Regions from separate parts of the Microbacterium saperdae genome, predicted to be linked through region 2. Evidence: riboswitches for the same ligand, from Rfam matches in the RefSeq annotation. Region 2 holds a riboswitch; the other holds the start of a gene.
The links. A riboswitch is a leader RNA that binds a small molecule or an ion and turns the genes downstream of it on or off. The one in region 2 is predicted to bind thiamine pyrophosphate.
Positions count from the first base shown of each region.

Region 1: linked by a shared signal. The riboswitch ahead of FB560_RS00275 (ECF transporter S component) and the one ahead of thiM (hydroxyethylthiazole kinase) in region 2 are both predicted to bind thiamine pyrophosphate.

Region 1 is NZ_VFOX01000001.1:49,444-59,608, forward strand. It holds gene FB560_RS00265 (ABC transporter ATP-binding protein) at 1-1,992, shown strand, start outside; gene FB560_RS00270 (D-alanyl-D-alanine carboxypeptidase family protein) at 2,120-3,724, opposite strand; TPP riboswitch at 3,807-3,918, shown strand; gene FB560_RS00275 (ECF transporter S component) at 3,909-4,565, shown strand; gene FB560_RS00280 (ABC transporter ATP-binding protein) at 4,568-6,019, shown strand; gene FB560_RS00285 (energy-coupling factor transporter transmembrane component T family protein) at 6,016-6,795, shown strand; gene FB560_RS00290 (CHY zinc finger protein) at 6,800-7,138, opposite strand; gene FB560_RS00295 (aminoglycoside 3'-phosphotransferase) at 7,141-7,866, opposite strand; gene FB560_RS00300 (SDR family NAD(P)-dependent oxidoreductase) at 8,035-8,793, shown strand; gene FB560_RS00305 (SDR family oxidoreductase) at 8,824-9,654, shown strand; gene FB560_RS00310 (sulfite exporter TauE/SafE family protein) at 9,687-10,165, opposite strand, start outside.
Region 2 is NZ_VFOX01000001.1:1,072,597-1,082,761, reverse strand. It holds gene argJ (bifunctional glutamate N-acetyltransferase/amino-acid acetyltransferase ArgJ) at 1-291, opposite strand, end outside; gene argC (N-acetyl-gamma-glutamyl-phosphate reductase) at 326-1,381, opposite strand; gene FB560_RS05145 (bifunctional hydroxymethylpyrimidine kinase/phosphomethylpyrimidine kinase) at 1,595-3,745, opposite strand; gene thiM (hydroxyethylthiazole kinase) at 3,742-4,590, opposite strand; TPP riboswitch at 4,581-4,674, opposite strand; gene FB560_RS05135 (NAD-dependent epimerase/dehydratase family protein) at 4,702-5,673, opposite strand; gene FB560_RS05130 (DUF402 domain-containing protein) at 5,753-6,469, opposite strand; gene pheT (phenylalanine--tRNA ligase subunit beta) at 6,532-9,036, opposite strand; gene pheS (phenylalanine--tRNA ligase subunit alpha) at 9,036-10,076, opposite strand; gene FB560_RS05115 (amino acid ABC transporter permease) at 10,110-10,165, opposite strand, start outside.

The sequences.
Region 1 (10,165 bases), 1.0 Mb from region 2:
ATCGGCGTCGTGCTGACCGTCGCGGCGCCCAAGGTGCTCGCCGAGGCGACCAACCTCGTCTACAAGGGGTTCATCTCCATCCAGCTCGGGCAGCCCAGCGACGGCTTCCCCGGCTTCCCGGCCGGCACCTCGCAGGATGTCGTCGTCGAGGCCCTGCGTGCCGGTGGCCAGAACGACTTCGCCAATCAGGTCGGGGCGCTGGGCGACTTCACGGTCGGCCAGGGAATCGACTTCGAGGCCCTGCGGATGGTCATCGCCGCCGTCCTCAGCATCTACGTGGCTGCCGCGTTCCTCACCTGGATCCAGGGCTACGTGATCAACGTGATCATGGTCCGCACCATGTGGCGGCTGCGTGAATCGGTCGAGGCGAAGATCAACCGTCTGCCGCTGGCGTACTTCGACAAGGTGCAGCGCGGTGAGCTGATCTCGCGCGTCACCAATGACATCGACAACATCACGCAGACGATGCAGCAGTCGCTCTCCGGTGCGCTCACCTCGGTGCTCACCGTGATCGGCGTGCTCGTGATGATGTTCTCGATCTCGTGGCAGCTCGCGCTGGTCGCCCTGATCACGCTGCCGCTCATGGGCGTGATCTTCGGCATCATCGGGCCGCGGTCGCAGAAGGCCTTCGGCAGTCAGTGGCGCAAGGTCGGTCGACTGAACGCCCGTGTCGAGGAGGCGTTCTCCGGCCACGCGCTGGTGAAGGTCTTCGGTCGCGAGAAGGATGCGCTGGAGAAGTTCCAGGACGAGAACGAAGAGCTGTTCCAGGCGAGCTTCAAGGCCCAGTTCCTGTCCGGCATCATCATGCCGGCCATGATGTTCGTCGGAAACCTCAGCTACGTGGGCATCGCGGTGCTCGGTGGTCTGATGGTCGCGAACGGGCAGCTCCGCCTCGGCGACGTGCAGGCGTTCATCCAGTACTCGCAGCAGTTCACGCAGCCGCTGTCCGAGCTGGGTGGCATGGCTGCCGTGGTCCAGTCCGGAACGGCATCGGCCGAGCGGGTCTTCGAGCTGCTCGATGCCGATGAGCAGGAGGCCGACGACGTCGACGCCCCCGAGCTCGTGGAGGGCAAGGGCGTGATCGAGTTCCAGAACGTCGCGTTCTCGTACACGCCGGAGCGTCCGCTCATCCGGGATCTGTCGTTCCGCGTGGAGCCCGGTCAGACCGTCGCGATCGTGGGACCGACCGGTGCGGGCAAGACCACCCTGGTGAACCTGATCATGCGCTTCTACGAGCTCAGCGGCGGGCGGATCATGCTCGACGGGCAGGACATCGCCGAGGTGACCCGCGACGAGCTGCGGTCGCGCACGGGCATGGTGCTCCAGGACCCGTGGCTGTTCGCCGGCAGCATCCGCGAGAACATCCGCTACGGCCGCTCGACCGCGACCGATGAGGAAGTCCAGGAAGCCGCCGCGGCGACCTACGTCGACCGCTTCGTGCACGCTCTCCCTGAGGGGTACGACACCGTGCTCGACGAGGATGCCGCGAACGTGTCGGCCGGTGAGCGCCAGCTGATCACGATCGCACGGGCGTTCGTCGCGAAGCCGTCGATCCTCATCCTCGACGAGGCCACGTCGGCCGTCGACACCCGCACGGAGCTGCTGCTGCAGAAGGCGATGGCTGCTCTCCGCGAGGGGCGCACCTCGTTCGTGATCGCACACCGTCTGTCGACCATCCGCGATGCCGACCTCATCCTGGTGATGGAGCACGGTGACATCGTAGAGAAGGGCACGCACGACGAGCTCATCGCGGCGCAGGGTGCCTATTGGCGCCTGTACCAGTCGCAGTTCGAGCAGGCCGCGACCGACATCGACGCGGAAGACGCCCTCACCGGCTCGACCCCCGTCGTCGTCAGCGGTGAGGCGGAGGATGAAGCCGCTGCGGCGGTCATCGGCGCCTCCGTGGGCTCACAGCTGCCGGCAGCCGAGGTGGTGGCGGCCGAGGCCGTGGTCGAGAAGCCGTCGGCGGAAGGTCCCGACCGCACTGCCTGATCGCAGCGCCTGAGCGCGTGTGTGAACGCACGCCAGACGCAGAGGCCCCACCCCGGATCTTCCGAGGTGGGGCCTCTCGCTGTCTGCCTGTCCTGAGCGGAGTCAGCTGGTCCTGAGCGGAGTCGAGCTAGTCCTGAGCGGAGTCGAGGCCGAGCAGGTCGAGCGGGTGGGTCAGGCGCCACCAGGGACTCGGGCCCTCGATGTCATCGGCGAGCACCAGCGGCGTCGTGGTGGTGTTGAGCGGTCCGGCCGTGGTGAGGGTTCCGATCCGCTCTCCGGCATCCGTCTCCGAGCTCAGCGTGAAGGCGGGGGTGGCCTGCGCCACAGCGCCGTTCCAGAGGATGACGTCGGCGTCGGCATCGGCGATCACGTCGATCTTCTCGCCCCATACCGTGCGGACCTCCCCGACGACCGTGCCCTCCGGGACCGCGGGCTCCTGTGCCTGCAGTGCGGCCTCAGCCTCGGCGAACAGAGCCCGTGTCGCGGCGAGACGCTGCTCGTTGTCGTCCTGGTTGAGCACGGCGGCGAAGAGATGCACCGTCGTGTCGCCGACAGTGACGTCCTTGGCGGTGAGCAGATTCCAGCCGACCAGAGTTCCGGTCTTGATCCCGACCACGCCCGGGTCGGCGAGCATCCCATTCGTGTTCTCGACGGTGCCCGCGCCCGGGAGGTCCACCGACTTGGTGCCGACGATCTGCGCGAAGACCGGATTCTTCATCGCGTACTCGCCCAGGGCGACGAGAGACGCCGGCGTGGAGACGTTGCGCTCGTCGAACCCTGACGGCGTGACGACGGTGATGCCGGACAGTCCGCGGTCGCGCAACCAGATCGCTGCCGCTTCGGCGAACTCCCGGTCGGACCCCCAGATCTCGGAGGCGAGACGGTCGATGTAGTTGTTCGCCGATCCCAGCAGCGTCCCCTGGAGGAGCTGGTACTCGGTCAGCACTCCGCCGACCGGCACGTCGAGCGCTGACTGGTCGGACCGCCGGTACGACCAGTAGTCGAGGCTGTCGCGGTACGTGAAGGAGAACTCCGGGCCCTGCTCGCCGAGAGCGAGCGGCATGCGGTCGAGCACCATCAGAGTGCTCACCACCTTCGTGATGCTGGCGATGCTCACGGCGTCCGGGATCGAAGTGGACGTCGTCATGCCCTCGATGCCGACGGCTGCGCTGCCCTGTGCCGGCCAGGTCGCCACAGCGGCCGGGGCGGGCACGGTGGCGAACTCCACGGATTCCACGGTGGGGGCGACCTCGTGCAGTGGCCACAGCAGCGTGCCTCCGACGTAGGTCGCGACGAGACCCGCCAGGACACCGAGTGGTACCAGCAGGCCGGGGCGCGCGATCGCCGGACGGAGCTTCGCGCCGCGCATCAGCGCCACCCCCGGGTCGGCGTCCGAGGCCTGGTCGAAGGAGGGAGCCGGAGAGTTGCCTGCGATGGTCTCGGCTTCGACCCAGGTCAGAGCAGTGGCGGGAGCCGCCTCGTCGGCCCATTGTGCCGTACCGGGCGTGAGAGCGTCGGTGGCGTCGGACTCGACGTCGATGAGGTCGGGCTCGGCCTCGGCGGGGGAGTCTTCCTCGAGCGGCTCCGGAGCGACCACCGTCTCGTACTCGTCGGGACCGTCGCTCGACTCCGGCTCGCCGGGATCGGGCGTGACCGTCGGCGCAGCGTCGCCGATGACGGCGTCGCCGGGGGCAGCTGCGGCGGTGGCCTCGGCAGGGTCAGAAGCGGTCACTTGCCTAAGTTACCGAATTCATCGACCGATTCGCGTTCACGCAACCGGGAGACATGGTGGCGCCGCGACTGGGTAAGATCGGGAACACAACCACGGGAGTCCGGCGAGCCGGGCTGAGAGGGAGCGAATCGCGCTTCGACCGTCGAACCTGATCTGGGTCATGCCAGCGCAGGGAGGAGTTCAGATGAGTACGTCCACGTCCGCATCCGCGCAGCAGGCGTCCGCCGCTTCGAAGGATCTTCATCGCGCCCCGGTCTGGCGCTGGCGCGTCGTCGACATCGTCGTCGCCGCGGTTCTCGGCGTCGCGATCGGCCTCGTGTTCTGGGGCTGGAACACGATCGGTTACGCCTGGTTCGGGGCGGCCGACGCCTTGACCCCCGGCCTCGGCGGGATCGCCGTCGGCATCTGGCTTCTCGGCGGTGTCGTGGGTGGTCTCGTGATCCGCAAGCCCGGCGCCGCCCTGGTCGTCGAGCTCGTCGCCGCGATCGTGTCGATGCTGATCGGCAACGTCTGGGGGATCTCCACCATCCTCTCCGGGTTGGTGCAGGGGCTGGGTGCGGAGATCATCTTCGCCCTGTTCTTCTACCGTCGGTTCGGGATCGCCGTGGCCGCTCTCGCCGGTGTCGGTGCTGCCGTCGCGGCGTGGGTGTTCGAGCTGTTCTACGGCAGCTCGCCGAACATCCTGAAGTCGATCGAGTTCAACACGATCTACCTGGTGAGCGTCGTCGTGTCGGGAGCGATCCTGGCCGGTGTCGTCGGCTGGCTGCTCGTGCGCGCCCTCGCGGTCACCGGCGCCCTCAGCCGCTTCGCCGCCGGGCGAGAGCACGTGCGCGAGGTCTGAGCGTGACCTTCGCCGCCCCGGCCCGCGTGCAGGCTGCGGGCTGGGGCTGGCGGTACGCCGGGCGGAAGCGGCCGGCGGTCGCCGATGTGACCTTCACGATCGAGCCCGGCGAGCGGGTGCTGCTGCTCGGTGCCTCCGGTGCGGGCAAGTCGACGCTGCTCGCCGGGCTCGCAGGTGTGCTCGGCGATGATGACGAAGGCGAGCGCACGGGCTCGCTCCGCGTCGATGGTGCCGCCCCCGAGTCCCGACGCGGTCAGGTCGGCCTGGTGCTGCAGGACCCGGATGCCGGGATCGTGCTCTCGAAGGTCGGAGACGACGTGGCGTTCGGATGCGAGAACCTCGGTGTTCCGGCATCCGACATCCCGGGCCGAGTGGCGGAGGCGCTGGAGGCCGTCGGGCTCGACGTGCCGTTGCAGCGACCCACCAAGGCGCTCTCGGGCGGCCAGAAGCAGAGACTCGTGCTCGCCGGCGTCCTGGCGATGCGACCGGGACTCCTGCTGCTCGACGAACCGACCGCGAACCTCGATCCGGAGGGCGTGCGCGAGGTGCGGGCGAGCGTGGAGCGCGCCGTCACCGCGAGCGGCGCGACGCTGATCGTGGTGGAGCACCGCACTCCCATCTGGGTCGACCTGATGACGCGGGTCATCGTGCTCGCCGCCGACGGTGGGCTGCTCGCGGATGGCGCTCCCGAGCGGGTGTTCGCCGAGCATGGCGCCGCGCTCGCGGACGCCGGGGTCTGGGTACCCGACCGCGGCATCGATCTGCCCGTGCTCGAGGCGGTGGCGGCATCCGATGCCCTTACAGCGTCCGGCCTCGCGGTCGCGCGCGAGCCACGCGTGGTGGTGCAGTCGGGGCTCGATCTGCGCGTGCCGCGGGCCAACGCGACGGTCATCACGGGCCCCAACGGTGCGGGAAAGTCCACGCTGGCCCTGACGCTCGCCGGGCTCATCCCCGAGCAGGCGGGGGAGGTGCGTGCCGCCCCCGAACTCGCGGGACGTCGCGGAGTGCGTCCGATCCGCTGGACGTCGCGCGAACTGCTCACCCGTATCGGCATGGTGTTCCAGGAACCGGAGCATCAGTTCCTGGCGCAGACGCTGCGGGACGAACTCGCGGTCGGTCCGCGCGCCCTCGGCTGGGATCAGGCGCGCACCGACACCGTCGTCGACGAGCTGCTGGAACGATTGGGGCTCGCTCCCCTCGCCCTCGCCAACCCGTTCACGCTCTCGGGCGGTCAGAAGCGGCGCTTGTCCGTGGCGACGGTGCTCGCGGGGGCGCCGGAGGTGATCGTGCTCGACGAGCCGACCTTCGGGCAGGACCGGCGCGGATGGATCTCGCTCGTCGCCCTCCTGCAGGAGGAGATCGCCCGCGGTCGATCGATCGTCGCGGTCACGCACGACGACGCGGTGATCCGGCATCTGGGCGGACACCGCATCGAGCTGGCGGCGGCCTCATGACCACGACCGAGACGGCGCGCACGGTGTGGCTCGACGGCGTCAATCCCGTGACGAAGCTGCTGCTCGCGGTGCTGCTGTCGGTGCCGCTGTTCGCGTCGATCGACGTCACGAGCGCCCTGGCCGCGATCGGGCTGCAGCTGCTGTGCCTCCCGCTGACCGGGCTGCGCCTGCGCACGGTGCTGAAACGGCTGCTGCCGATCGTGATCTTCGCGCCGATCGCCGGCGTGAGCATGCTGCTGTACGCCGAGCCCGCCGGCCACATCTACTTCACGTTCGGTTTCGCGACGATCAGCGACGACTCGATCACGCTGGCGATCGCGGTCAGCCTGCGCGTGATCGCGCTCGGTCTGCCCACGATCCTCCTGTTCGGCGGGACCGATCCCACGCAGCTCGCCGATGCTCTCGCCCAGGTCGCGAAGCTGCCGAGCCGCTTCGTGCTCGGCATCCTGGCGGGCACCCGGATGCTGGGACTGTTCCTCGACGACTGGCGCACCATGAGCCTGGCTCGCCGCGCCCGCGGCGTGGGCGATCGCGGCGTGCTGCGCCGGTTCTTCTCGATGGCGTTCGTGCTGCTCGTGTTCGCGGTGCGCCGCGGCTCCAAGCTGGCGCTGGCGATGGAGGCGCGCGGCTTCGGCTCCGGCATCCCGCGCACCTGGTCGCGACCCTCGCGACTGCATCCCCGCGACGCGGTCGCCCTGCTCGGGGGCATCGCGATCATGGCGCTCGCTCTCACGGCTGCGGTCGTGGCCGGCACCTTCCGCTTCGTCTGGAGTTAGTTGGCTAGCCCGGGCCGAGCTGGAAGTAGTGCTCGCGGTGCAGTTCGCATCCTTCGTTGAAGAGTGCCGCACATTGAGGGCATGCCGTGGCGGCGAAGTACTCGGTGATCGTGAGCTCGTGCCCGCAGGCCCCGCAGAGGATCGCCTCCCTGTCGTGCTGATCCGTCGCCCACTGCTGCGCAGGATGTCCCGCCGTCTCCTCGTGGCAGAGGTGGCACGGATAGTACTCGCCGCAGCAGGCGAAGCGGATCGCGACGATGTCGGTCGCGCCCTGGTAGTGCACGCAACTGGTCATGTCGTCGACGACGGGGCCGAGCACCCGCGGCCGTTCGGGAGACGTCACAGTCAGCTCTCGTTCCAGAGGCGGCGGTAGTAGGCGAGCCGTTCGCGGTCGGGTTCGATGCCGTACGCCTCGATCAGCGTGTCCTCCCAGCCCGGTCCGAAGTTCCAGGCAGTGCTCATCGAGGCGACCGCGATGTCGGCCCAGCGGTCCGCGGTGCCGAGGGCGGCGAGATCGACGAACCCGACAGGGCGACCGGCGTCGTCGAGCAGCGTGTTCGGCATGCAGGCGTCGCCGTGGCAGACGACCAGTCGATCGATCGACGGAGCGTCCCGCAGCTCCGCGGGCACGTCGACGTCGCGCGCTGCCGCGTTGGCCAGCCGCTCCGCGACGCTCCACTCCCATGGGCAGTCGTCGACCGGGAGCGCATCGTGCAGGGTGCGCAGTCCTTCGCCGACGGCACGGACCGAGAGCTCGGGTTCCTCGACCCAGCGCGGATCGACCGCGCTGCGCGCATCGAGCGCGACGGTCACGAGCCACTCGTGGGTGTCGTCCTGCCCCTGCGCGAGCACCTCGGGTGCCGTGATCCAGTGGCGCGCCCAGCGCATCCGTTCGGCCTCGTCGCGCAGGGAGGCTTCGAGGTCCCGCGGGCCCCACTTGATGTAGCGTCCGTCGTCGGTGCGGAACGTGAGTCCGCCGATGCCGTTCAGCCAGACCGGTGTCAGGGCGGCGCCGATGGCGAGCTCGCGCACGCGATCCGGCACGGCGATGTCGTCGGAGGGGATGCTCATCAGGCCATCCTGCCGCACGTCGCACACGTCCCTCCCGCGTTCTCGACGAGGCGGTGTCGTAGGCTCGTCTGCAACGCAGTGCCGACGTGAATCGAGACCAAGACTCACGTATGCTGACACTGCGTTTCATCGCAGTGAGTCGCACGACGACGTTCAAGGGAGAACACGATGCAGATCAGCGGTCAGGGCGCGCTCATCACCGGAGGAGCTTCGGGGCTCGGGCTCGCCACCGCCCGACGGATCGTCGCGGCCGGAGGCCATGTCACGATCATCGACCTTCCCTCCTCGCAGGGCGCCGCGATCGCCGACGAGCTCGGGGGAGTGTTCGTGCCCGCCGACGTCACCAGCGTCGACGAGGTGCAGTCCGCCGTCGCCACCGCGCAGGCCGCCGCACCGCTGCGCATCGTCGTGAACTGCGCCGGCATCGCCCCGCCGGCGAAGGTGCTCGATCGCGAGGGCAACCCCGCGGTGCTCGCCGACTTCGAGCGCGTCGTGCGCATCAACCTGGTCGGCACGTTCAACGTGCTCTCGCAGGCATCCGCCGTGATCGCGAAGAACGAGCTGATCGACGGTGACCGCGGCGTGATCGTGAACACCGCCAGCGTCGCGGCCTTCGACGGCCAGATCGGTCAGCCGGCGTACGCGGCCTCCAAGGGCGGCGTCCACGCGATGACCATCCCCGTCGCGCGCGAGCTCGCCCGCTACGGCATCCGCGTCTGCACGATCGCCCCCGGCATCATGGAGACCCCGATGCTGATGGGCCTGCCGCAGGCGGCGCAGGATTCGCTCGGCCAGCAGGTGCCGCACCCCTCGCGGCTCGGGCGCCCCGACGAATATGCCGCGCTGGTGCAGCACATCGTCGAGAACGGCTACCTCAACGGAGAGACGATCCGTCTCGACGGTGCCATCCGCATGGCGCCGAAGTAAACCGGCATCCACCCGCACGCAAGGAGAACCATGACTCTGGCAGGCAAGACCATCCTGATGTCGGGCGGAAGCCGCGGCATCGGTCTCGCGATCGCGCTGCGCGCCGCGGCCGACGGCGCCAACATCGCGATGCTCGCGAAGACCGACACCCCGCATCCGAAGCTCGAGGGCACGATCCATACCGCGGCGGAGCAGATCCGTGCCGCGGGAGGACAGGCGCTGCCGATCGTGGGCGATGTGCGCGATGGCGACGACATCACCGAAGCGGTCCTGAAGACACAGGGTGAGTTCGGCGGCATCGACATCGTCATCAACAACGCCAGCGTGATCGACCTGTCCCGCTCGCTCGACCTCGGAGCGAAGAAGTACGACCTGATGCAGGACGTCAACGTACGCGGCACGTTCATGCTGTCGCGGGCTGCCGTGCCGATCCTCAAGGATGCCGAGAACCCGCACATCCTGTCGCTCTCGCCGCCGCTCAACCCCAGTCCGAAATGGCTCGGTGCGCACACCGGCTACACGCTCGCGAAGTTCGGCATGACGCTGGCCACGCTCGGCCTCGCGGCGGAGTTCGCGCGCGACGGCATCGCGGCGAACACGCTGTGGCCGCGCACGACGATCGCGACCGCGGCGGTGCAGAACCTGCTCGGCGGGGACAAGGTCATGGCGGCGAGCCGCACACCCGACATCTACGCGGATGCCGCCTACGCGGTGCTGCTCAAGCCGGCTCGCGAGTACACCGGGCAGACGCTGATCGTGGAAGACGTGCTCGAGGCCGACGGGGTCACCGACTTCTCGGGCTACGCCGCGATCCCCGGCACCCCGGACAGCGCGCTGTTCCCCGACATCTTCCTGGACTGAGCGCGCGCACCCCGTCGATGAGGGGCGAGTGCTCAGAACAGCAGGTAGAGCGCGCCCATGATGGTCAGCGCGATCACGATGCGGTCGAACAGGCGCTGGTCCATGCGGCGTGCCAGGCGGATGCCGGCGAGCGCGCCGACCACGACGAGCGGAGCGAGCACCGCGTCCATCAGCAGGACGTGCCCTTCGAAGAGCCCGAGGCCGGCGAGGAACGGCACCTTGATCAGGTTGATGATCGCGAAGAACCAGGCAGAGGTTCCCAGGAACACCTGCACCGGGGTGCGGGTCGCGAGGAAGTACATCGACATGACAGGGCCTCCGGCGTTCGCGACCATGGTCGTGAAGCCGCCGAGGGTGCCGTAGACGCCGGAGAGCACGAGGCCTCCCGGTGTGGGAAGTGCGGCCTCCGTACGGTTCTGCCGCCACCGCCGCCACAGCGTGACCGCGATCATCAGCAGCAGGATCACGCCGATCGCGCGACGGACGATGCCGTCGCCCGCCAGCGCGAGGA
Region 2 (10,165 bases):
GAGCAGCTCGGCCGCCTTCTCGGCGGTCTGATGCGTGGTCTGGAAGCCGAAGCTCCCGGTGAAGCAGTTCGCTCCGCCGGAGTTGAGCACCACGGCCTCGACGACCCGGTCGGCCACGACCTGCTGCGACCAGATGATCGGGTTGGCCTTGGCGCGGTTGCTCGTGAACACCGCGGCGCCGACCTTGCGCGGGCCGCGGTTCACGACGACGGCGACGTCGGGCTTGCCCGTCGACTTGAGTCCCGCAGCGACGCCGGCTGCTTCGAAACCTGCCGGGGCGGTGACGCTCACAGCGACACCTCGATGATGAGTGCTGCCTCGATGGTCATGGTGCGACTCCGTTGATTGAGAGGGCGCGGTCCTCGGGAAGCCCGAGCGCGATGTTCATGGACTGGATGGCGGCGCCGGCGGTTCCCTTGACGAGGTTGTCGACGGCGGTGACGACGGTGACGCGGTTGGCGGCGCGGTCGATCGCCAGACCGATCAGCGCCGTGTTGGCGCCGAGCACGTCGGCGGTGCGCGGGAAGCTGCCTTCGGGCAGCAGGTGCACGAAGGTCTCGCCGTCGTACGCGCTCTCCCAGGCCTCGCGGATCTCGGCGTCGGTGACACCTGCGACGATCGGTGCCGTCGAGGTGGCGAGGATGCCCCGCGACATCGGCACGAGCACCGGGGTGAAGGAGATGCGGATGCTGTCAGGCGCCCCGGTTCCTGTCGCCGCGGCGAGCGCCTGCCGGATCTCCGGGATGTGCCGATGCGTACCGCCGACCGCATACGGGTTGGCGGTACCGAGGATCTCGCTGGCGAGGAGGTTCGACTTCAGGCTCTTGCCCGCTCCCGAGGGCCCGACCGCGAGCACCGAGACGATGTCGCCCGGATCGATCACTCCGGCCGCGACTCCGGGCACCAGGCTCAAGCTGACGGTGGAGGCGTTGCAGCCGGGTGCGGCGATCCGTGTGGCGCCGCGGAGGGCTTCGCGCTGCTTCGCGCCGCCGACCAGCAGCTCGGGCACGCCGTAGGTCCACGGTTCGTGGAAGGCTCCGCCGTAGAACGCGTCCCAGGCGGTCTCCGAGGTCAGCCGATGGTCGGCCCCCGCGTCGATCACGAGAGGGGTGTCGCCGAGCGCATCCGTGTACTGCCCGGATTGCCCGTGCGGCAGAGCCAGGAACACGATGTCGTGCCCGGCCAGGATCTCGGGGGTCGTGTCCTGCAGCGTCAGCCCCGCGAGCGAGCGCAGGTGCGGCTGGTGCTGGATCAGCGGCTGTCCCGCGTTCGAATGCGCGGTGACGGTGCGGATCTCGATGTCGGGATGACTGGCGAGGAGGCGCAGAATCTCGCCGCCTGCGTAGCCGGATGCGCCGGAGACGGCGACGGAATACGTCATGTTTCTACCTTAACGGTCGGGGTCGGGTGGCCGAGGCGGCGACACCGGCACTCGACCGCCGGCAGGCAGGAGCGCAGGGTCGCCTAAAGTCGGCGGTCGCCCCGGCGTCGGCGCACCACGACGACGCTCGGAACGAGCGTCAGAGAAGCGGATGCAGCCGAAGGCATGCCGCGACGATAGCGCGCCCGCGACGGCATCCGCAAATCTGCTCCGTCATGTGGCGGCGTGCGTGCTCCCCGGCGCGGCGAAGAAGGCGCGCTCATGTGTGCTGGACAACGTGAACGCCCGCCGCATGCGGGCGCGTGTCTCATCGTCCGCCCCGGCCGCGGCCTCGGTCACGTGGACGATGGCCTGAGCCGTCGCCTCAGCGAAGGCCGGATCGGCGTACGTCGCGAGCCACGAGGCGTAGGGGTGTTCCGGATCCTGCGGGAGGGTTCCGAATGCGCCGTCACGCAGCCGCTCACCGAGGTCGGTGTACAGCCAGAAGCACGGCAGGATCGCGGCGATCAGCTCGGGGTACCGTCCGTCGAAGGCCGTGGCGCGCAGGTGATCGAGGTACGCCACCGTGGCCGGCGCCGGCACCGCCGAGAACGTGGCCGCCGTGACCCCCTGTGCCGGAGTGAGCCAGGAGGCGTGCAGTTCGAGCTCGCCGACGATCGAGCCGTGCGCGGACTGCGCCCAGAACGCCTGCTCTGCCGCGGTCGGGGCCAGCCGCGCCGCCTCCGCCAGCACGCGGGCGTATTCGCGCAGGTAGAGCGCATCCTGCGCGAGGTAGAAGACGAAGGGTTCCTGCCGCAACGTGCCGTCGGCGAGCGCACGGATGAAGGGCAGCGCGTCGATCTCGTCTCTGGTCTCGCGGATGTCGTCCCACCACTCGGCGGCCACCTCGGCAGCCGTCGGACGCGTGGTCAGCCCGCCGCGGGTCCAGAGTCCCGCGAAATGGTGGATGGGACCGTGGCCGCGTCCGACGTCGAGCGCACCGCCCGCCCGCAACGACTCGCGCAACCAGGCGCGTGCCGCGGACACGGCCTGCACGGGATCCTGACCCCGCGCCAGCAGCGTCGCGATCGCGGAGGACAGCGAGCATCCGGTGCCATGGGTGTTCGCGGTGTCGATGCGTGCACCCGGGTAGTCCTGGCGGATCCCTGCTGCCGCGTCGATGAGGGCATCCGGCGCATCGGCGCCCTCGAGGTGGCCACCCTTCACGAGCACCGCCGCGCCGACCTGCGCAGAGAGCTCCTCCGCTGCGGCGAGCGCATCGGACCAGTCGGCGATGTTCCTGCCCACCAGCACCGCGAGCTCCGCGAGGTTCGGGGTCACGACATCGGCGCGTTCGAGCAGTGCCCGCAGAGCGGACTCCGCCGCCGTGTCGAGGAGTCGATCACCACTCGTGGCGACCATGACGGGGTCGACCACGACGATCGGAGGATGCACGGCGTCGAGCCACCCGATCACGGTGCGCACGACCTCGGCATCTGCGAGCATCCCGATCTTGACCGCGTCGACGACGATGTCATCCGACAACGCGTCGAGCTGCTGCCGCAGGAAGGCCGCCGGCGGGACATGGATCGCGCTCACGCCGCGGGTGTTCTGCACCGTCAACGCGGCGATCGCTGCCATGCCGTATCCCCCGTTGGCGGCGATCGACTTGAGATCGGCCTGGATGCCGGCACCCCCGGAGGGATCGCTGCCGGCGATCGTGAGCACGCGCGGCACCGAGGCCATCTGCCAGCGCCGACGGAAGTCCCTCGCCGCGGCCGCCGGATCGTCGGCCGCGCAGAGTGCGGAGACCACCGCGATCCCGACCGCTCCTGCCGCGCGCAGCGGCTCGGTGTCATCGATGCCGACGCCGCCGATCGCGACACACGGCAGCGGGCTCTCGGCCACAAACTCCCGGAACCCCTCGATCCCGAGGGCCGGCGGATGATCCGGTTTGGTGAGCGTGGGACGGATCACGCCGACCCCGAGGTAGTCGACGGTGCCGACCGGAAGTGCGCGGACGGCCGCGAGGTGCTCCGGAGCGTTCGCGGTGAGCCCGATCAGCGCGTCGGGTCCGAGCTCTTGCCGCGCCCGCAGCACCGAGGCATCGCCCTGGCCGAGGTGCACGCCGTCGACCCGGGCTCCGCGACGTCGCGCCTCGAGTGCCGCATCCAGGCGGTCGTTCACGACGAGCAGCGCCCGACCGTCGATCGCTGCCGACAGGGCCAGCAGCTGCTCCACGACCTCCCCGTCCGACGCATGCTTCTCGCGGAGCTGCACGATGCGCACGCCGCCGTCGACTGCCTGCCGGACGGTGTCGACCACACCGCGCGGGCCGCACAGCGCCGCGTCGGTGACGAGGTAGAGCGAGAGATCCGCGCTCATCGGATGCTCTCCTCGACGCGCGCCGCGGCCGCCAGGTCGTCCGGCTGCACGCTCGCAAGGGCATCGAGCAGGGCGACGGCGAAGCTGCCGGGACCGGCGGACAGGGCGGCCGCACGTTCGGCGGCGATCGTGTACACGAGGCTGGCAGCGGCGACGGCACTGAGTGCGGAGATGCCGGTGCCGCGCGCAGCGCCGAGGAATGCCGCCATCACGGCGCCCAACGCGCAACCACCGCCGGTGACGAGCGTGAGCAGCGGATCGCCGTTCGCGATGCGGACCACGCGTTCCCCGTCGGTGAGCAGGTCGACGGGGCCGGAGACCGCGACCACGCTGCCGTACCGCTGGGCCAGCGCTGTGGCCGCATCGGCTGCCGCCTCTGTGCTGTCGGTGGCGTCCACACCTCGGCCGCCGCCGCTGAGTCCGGCGAGCGCGAGGATCTCGGACGCATTGCCCCGCACGGCGGTGGGGCGAAGCGCCACGAGCTCCTGCGCCAGAGCCGTGCGCACGGGCAGCGCGCCGATCGCCACCGGGTCGAGCACCCAGGGTGTCCCGGCGGCCGTTGCTCCCTCCGCCGCTTCCCGGCTCGCGGCCTGCTGCTCAGGGGTTGGAGTGCCGAGGTTGATCAGCACCCCGGAGGCGATGCCGGCGAACATGCCGCTCTCCCCCACGATGTCGACCATCGCGGGGGCGGCGCCGGTGGCGAGGAGCACATTCGCGGTGAAGCCGGTGACGACCGCGTTGGTGATGCAGTGCGTCAACGGCGGGGCGGCTCGCAGTCTCTCGAGCAGCACCACCGCCTCGGACACGACGGAGGATTCGGACGATGGACGCAGACGATCGCTCAATGCGACATCCCTTCGCTAGTACGAACTAGATCAGGTTCGACGGGTCTGTTCTCAGCCGCGGTCGCGGCACCCCGTGTCACTGCTCGCAGTCTAGCGAAGCGACGAGTCCACTCAGACGAGCTCGGCGAGCAGGGCGTGTTCCTCTGCCCGGGTGAGGCCCGCGCGTCTTTCGCGGTCGACGCCGCGCGCGACCTCATCCGCGACCACCCGGGCGATCGTGTCGTCGAGCGGTCGCAGCAAGCCCCCCGTGCGATGGAACTCCGCGTTCGACCGCGTCATGAAGCCGGTCATGTCGGCAGGCAGCCACAGCGGCAGCGAACGGTGTCCTGCCCAGTACCCCACGCCATGGCCTGTGAGCCATTCCTCGTCGGCGACGATCGTCTCGCCTCGGTGCCCGGTGGCGGCGCGCACGCGTTCGAGCACCGCCGAGATCGGATGCCGGTCCCCGATCGCATTCACCGACCCGCTCACTCCGGCGGAGGTCGCGGTGACGACGTACGCGGCGAGGTCGTCGACATCGATCACCTGCGTCATGCGGCCCTCCTCCGGCGGGAGCAGCACCGACTCCGCACCGGCGCGAGCGAAGGCCGCCGCCCAGTATCCGAAGCGGTCGCTGGGGTCGCCGTCTCCGACGATCAGTCCCGGACGCACGATCAACGCCCGGTCGCCGAGGGTGCGCACATGCTCCTCGGCGGCGACCTTCTCGGCGGCGTAGTCGTAGGTGTCGCCGGGCATCGCTGCCTGATGCACGGGCGCGGACTCGTCGGCACCCACGGTCGCATCGTCGGCATATACAGACATCGACGAGATGTACGTCCACCGCCGCGCATGTGCCCCGAGCGCCTCCACGGCGGCGGCGACATGATCGGCCCGCGAGGAGATGTCGATGACGTGATCCCAGGCACGCCGGACGCCGTCGTACGCATCGGGGTGATCGCGGTCGCCCGTCACCAGGGCCGTCCCGTCAGGAGCACCGCGCGATCCACGCGCCAGGCACGTCACCGCCGCCCCGTCATCCCGCCAACTCCGGGCGATCCGCCCGGAGAGCCAGCCGGTTCCACCCAGGATCAGCACATCGGTCATGACCCCATGTCACCAGCATCCGGGGCCGCAGGGAAGATCTTCCGCTCAGAGCAGAGGCTCCTTCAGAGCAGCGGCCTCGTCAGGGCGTGGCGAGGTCGTCGAGTCCGGCCAGCTGCGGAACCGTCCACTCCGGATCCGGTCGCCAGTCGCGCCACTCGGCGTCGAACGGCCAGTCACCCTCGCGGAACGACACGATCGCCGCATCCGCGTGCCGCTCGATCTGCGCGGCCTGTTCCGCGCTGAGACGCCCCTGGTCGATCGCGGCGATGACCTCGTCCTCGTCTTTCAGATGGATGCCGCCCGACGCGTCGATCTCCACATCGAGGATGTGATCCGAGGTGTACGTGTCGTGGTCCGTGCGCAGGTGCGCGTTCTCGAGGTTGACGTACCACCCCGCGAACTCCCATTCCGCCCCGGTCACGTCGCTCCAGAACAACCAGACCGACCACGCGGCACCCGCCGGAGCGATGCGCAGGATCCCGTTGCCCCACCACTCCTCGACGATGCGTGTACGCGGTTCGAGCCACCGTCGTTCCAGCGGTACGCTGCGTACCCGCTGGCCGTCCGGCGCGCCCTGACCCTCCTGCAGGGTGCCAGGGGCGAGCCAGGCGACCAGGCCGCGCTCGTCGTCGCGCACCACGCGCATGGGAGTGATCGTCGAGGGCTCCCCCGGCTGCCAGCCCGGCTTGCGGTAGTGCCAGTCGATCTGCGCACCGGGAGCGAGGAACGGCCCCTCACCCAACGGGCGGGCGCCTGCCGGCACGGCCGCCGGGGTGCTCTGCGGAAGGATGCTCATCCGGTCACGCTACCCCGGCGGCCGTGCCGTCGGTGTGATTCAGGCCCGTGTGCGAGCGCTGGTCACTCGCGGAGTGCCGCGCCGAAGCGCTCGGCGGCGACCGCGACGCCCGCGAGCTTGGCCTCGGTGGCCTCGGCTGCCGTCAGCGTGCGATCGTCGGCGCGGAAGCGCAGTGCGAACGTCAGGCTCTTGGAACCCTCCGGAACGCCGTCGCCGCGGTAGTCGTCGACCAGCCGCACGGACTCGAGCAGAGCGCCGGCGCCTTCTGCCAGCGCCGCCCGCACGTCTCCGGCAGCCACATCGGCCGGAAGCGTGAGCGACACATCCTGCGTGGCAGCGGTGAAGGTCGAGAGCGACTCGGCGACGATGCGCCGTCCGGCCAGCGACAGGATCAGATCGAGATCGAGCTCGAGCACGATGGCGCGTCCGGGCAGATCCGCCTCATCCGAGACCACGGGGTGCAGTTCGCCGACGTAGCCGACCTCGGCACCGTCGACCTGCAGCGTTCCCGTGCGTCCGGGGTGCAGGGCAGCGCGCTGTGACTGCACGACGTCGATCTCGACACCGGCAGCGCTCGCGATGACCCGTGCGGCGTCGAGCGCCTCCGAGAGGCCGGCAGGCTCGGCCGGACGGCCGGGCTGACGCGCCACGATGTTCCCCGCGAGCAGCAGGGCGACATGACGGTGCTGCGGCGGGATCGACGCGTTCAGCGCGGCGAGCGTGTCGTCCGAGGGGCGCACACCCAGCGGCGGGACCTCATCGGTGCCGTAGGTCACGCCGGGCTCGGGCAGGAAGACCGCGCCGCTCTCGAAGATCGCGAGGTCGGTGAGTCCGCGCGCGATGTTGCGGTGCGCGGTCTGCAGCAGACCGGGCACCAGCGAGCGACGCAGGAACGGCGCCTGCCCGTCGAGCGGGTTCGCCAGACGGATGCTGGGCAGGTGCTCTCCGGAGGCGGAGCCGTGCAGGTCGTTCTGCGCCTCCGTCGTGAACGGGAATGCCGGGGTCTCGACGAATCCGGCAGCCGCGAGCGCGTCCGCGACCCGGCGGCGGCCCTGCTGCAGCGCCGTGAGGCCGCGGCCGGAGGGCGGGGTCGGCAGCACCGAGGGGATGCGGTCGAGTCCGTGGATGCGCGCGACCTCTTCGGCCAGCGTCCACTTGTCCGTCAGATCGGGCCGCCAGGTGGGCGGGATGACGGTCCAGCCGTCGTCGGCCTTCTCGACCTCGGCACCGATCGTGGTCAGAGCACCGGTGATCTCCTCGTCGGTGTAGTCGACGCCGATGAGGCCCTGCACGAAACCGGCAGGCAGCTCGATGTCGGCGACGAAGACCTCGGCGAACAGTGCGCCTCCCTCTTCCGTGAGCGTGCCGCCGGCCAGCTCGACCATGAGGTCGGCGGCGCGGCGTGCGGCCACGAACGGGATGAGCGGGTCGACACCGCGCTCGAAGCGCTTGGACGCCTCACTGGGCAGCTTGTGCCGACGAGCCGTGCGCGCGATCGTCGTGGGATCGAAGCTCGCGGCCTCGATCAGCACGTTCTTCGTGGTCTCGCTCATCTCCGTCGTGCCGCCGCCCATGACGCCGGCGAGACCGATCGGACCGGAGCCGTCGGTGATGAGCAGGTCCTCCACGTGGAGCGCGCGCTCCTGCCCGTCGAGCGTGGTCATCTTCTCGCCCGGCGTCGCACGGCGCACGGTGATGCCGCCGTCGAGCTTGTCGAGGTCGTAGCCGTGCAGGGGCTGGCCCAGCTCGAGCATGACGTAGTTCGTGATGTCGATCAGCACGCCGAGCGAGCGCATGCCCGCGAGCGTCAGCCGCGCGATCATCCACGGCGGGGTGGGACGCGAGGGATCGACACCGCGCACGACGCGGGTGACGAACTCGCTCGCACCGACGCGGCCGCGCACCGGCGCGACGTCGTCGACGACGGTCGTGTGTCCGCTGCCGGGCTGCAGCTCGGCGAAGTCGCGCTCGGCCGGATCGCGGAAGGTCGCTCCGGTGGCGTGCGAGTACTCGCGGGCGACACCGCGCAGCGAGAACGCATAGCCGCGGTCGGGCGTGACGTTGATCTCGACCGCGACGTCGTCGAGCCCCAGCAGCGCGATGGCGTCGGTGCCGACGGGGGCGTCGATACCGAGGTCGGAGAGCACGACGATGCCGTTGTGCTCATCCCCCAGCCCGAGCTCGCGCGCCGAGGCGATCATGCCGTCGGATACGTGGCCGTAGGTCTTGCGCGCAGCGATCGGGAACGGGCCGGGCAGCACGGCGCCGGGCAGGGTCACGACGACCTTGTCACCGGCGACGAAGTTGTGCGCACCGCAGACGATGCCGCGGATGCCGCCGTGCTCCTCGCCCACATCGACCTGGCACCAGTTGATGGTCTTGCCGTTGGACTGCGGTTCGGCCTCGAGCGAGACGACCTGTCCGACGACGACGGGTCCGGAGATCTCGAAGCGGTGCACGTCCTCCTCTTCGAAGCCGACCGTCACCAACGCCTCCAGCACGTCCTCCGGCGCAGCATCCGCTGCCAGATCGACGTACTCACGCAACCACGAAAGCGGGACGCGCATCACACCACCATCCCGTACTGCTCGCTGAAACGGACATCACCCTCGGCCATGTCGCGCATGTCCTGCACATCGCTGCGGAACATGAGTCCTCGCTCGATGCCCATGCCGAACGCGAAGCCGCTGTACACCTCGGGGTCGATCCCGGCCGCGCGGAGCACGTTCGGGTTGACCATGCCGCAGCCGCCCCACTCGATCCAGCGTGCGCCGCCCTTGAAGGTCGGGTGCCACAGGTCGAGCTCGGCGGAGGGCTCGGTGAAGGGGAAGTAGTTGGTGCGGAAACGCGTCTTCGCCTCGGCGCCGAAGAGCTGCTTCGCGAAGTGATCCAGGGTGCCCTTGAGGTGCGCCATCGTGATGCCCTTGTCGATCACGAGTCCCTCGAACTGCGTGAAGACAGGCAGGTGCGTGGCATCGAACTCATCCGTGCGGTACACGCGACCGGGGCACAGCACGTAGATCGGCACCTCGCGGTCGAGCATCGAGCGCACCTGCACGGGGCTCGTGTGCGTGCGCATCACGAGGTGACGCGAGGTCGGGTCGACGTAGAAGGTGTCCTGCTCCTGGCGGGCGGGGTGGTCCACGTCGAAGTTGAGGGCGTCGAAGTTGAACCACTCGTGCTCGAGCTCCGGCCCTTCCGCGATCTCCCAGCCCATGCCGACGAAGATGTCGCAGACCTGGTCCTGCAGGAGTGTGAGCGGATGACGGGCGCCGACACGGGTGCGCGAGGGCACGGCCGTGATGTCGATGCGCTCGGCCTCGAGGCGCGCGGTGACCTCGGCGGCCGCGAGCTCGGCTTCCTTCGCCGCCAGCGCCTGCGTGACCTGACCGCGGCCCTGACCGACGAGTTTGCCGAACGCGGCCTTGTTCTCGGGCGCGACCTGACGCATGGACGCGTTCAGGACCGCGAGGGGCGATCCTTCGGCGACGTGCGCGGCACGGACGGCTTTCAGCTCGGCGGTGTCGGCAGCAGCACCGATCGCGGCGAGCGCTGCGGCGACGGCCGCTTCGACGGCTTCTGGGGTGATCTCGGGAGACTCAGACACGAGATAGGAGTCTACCGGCGCGGGGCGACGGGGTCAGACGGCGCCCGGCCCGTTCCCCATGTCGAACTTCCCCGCACCTCGCTGGAGTG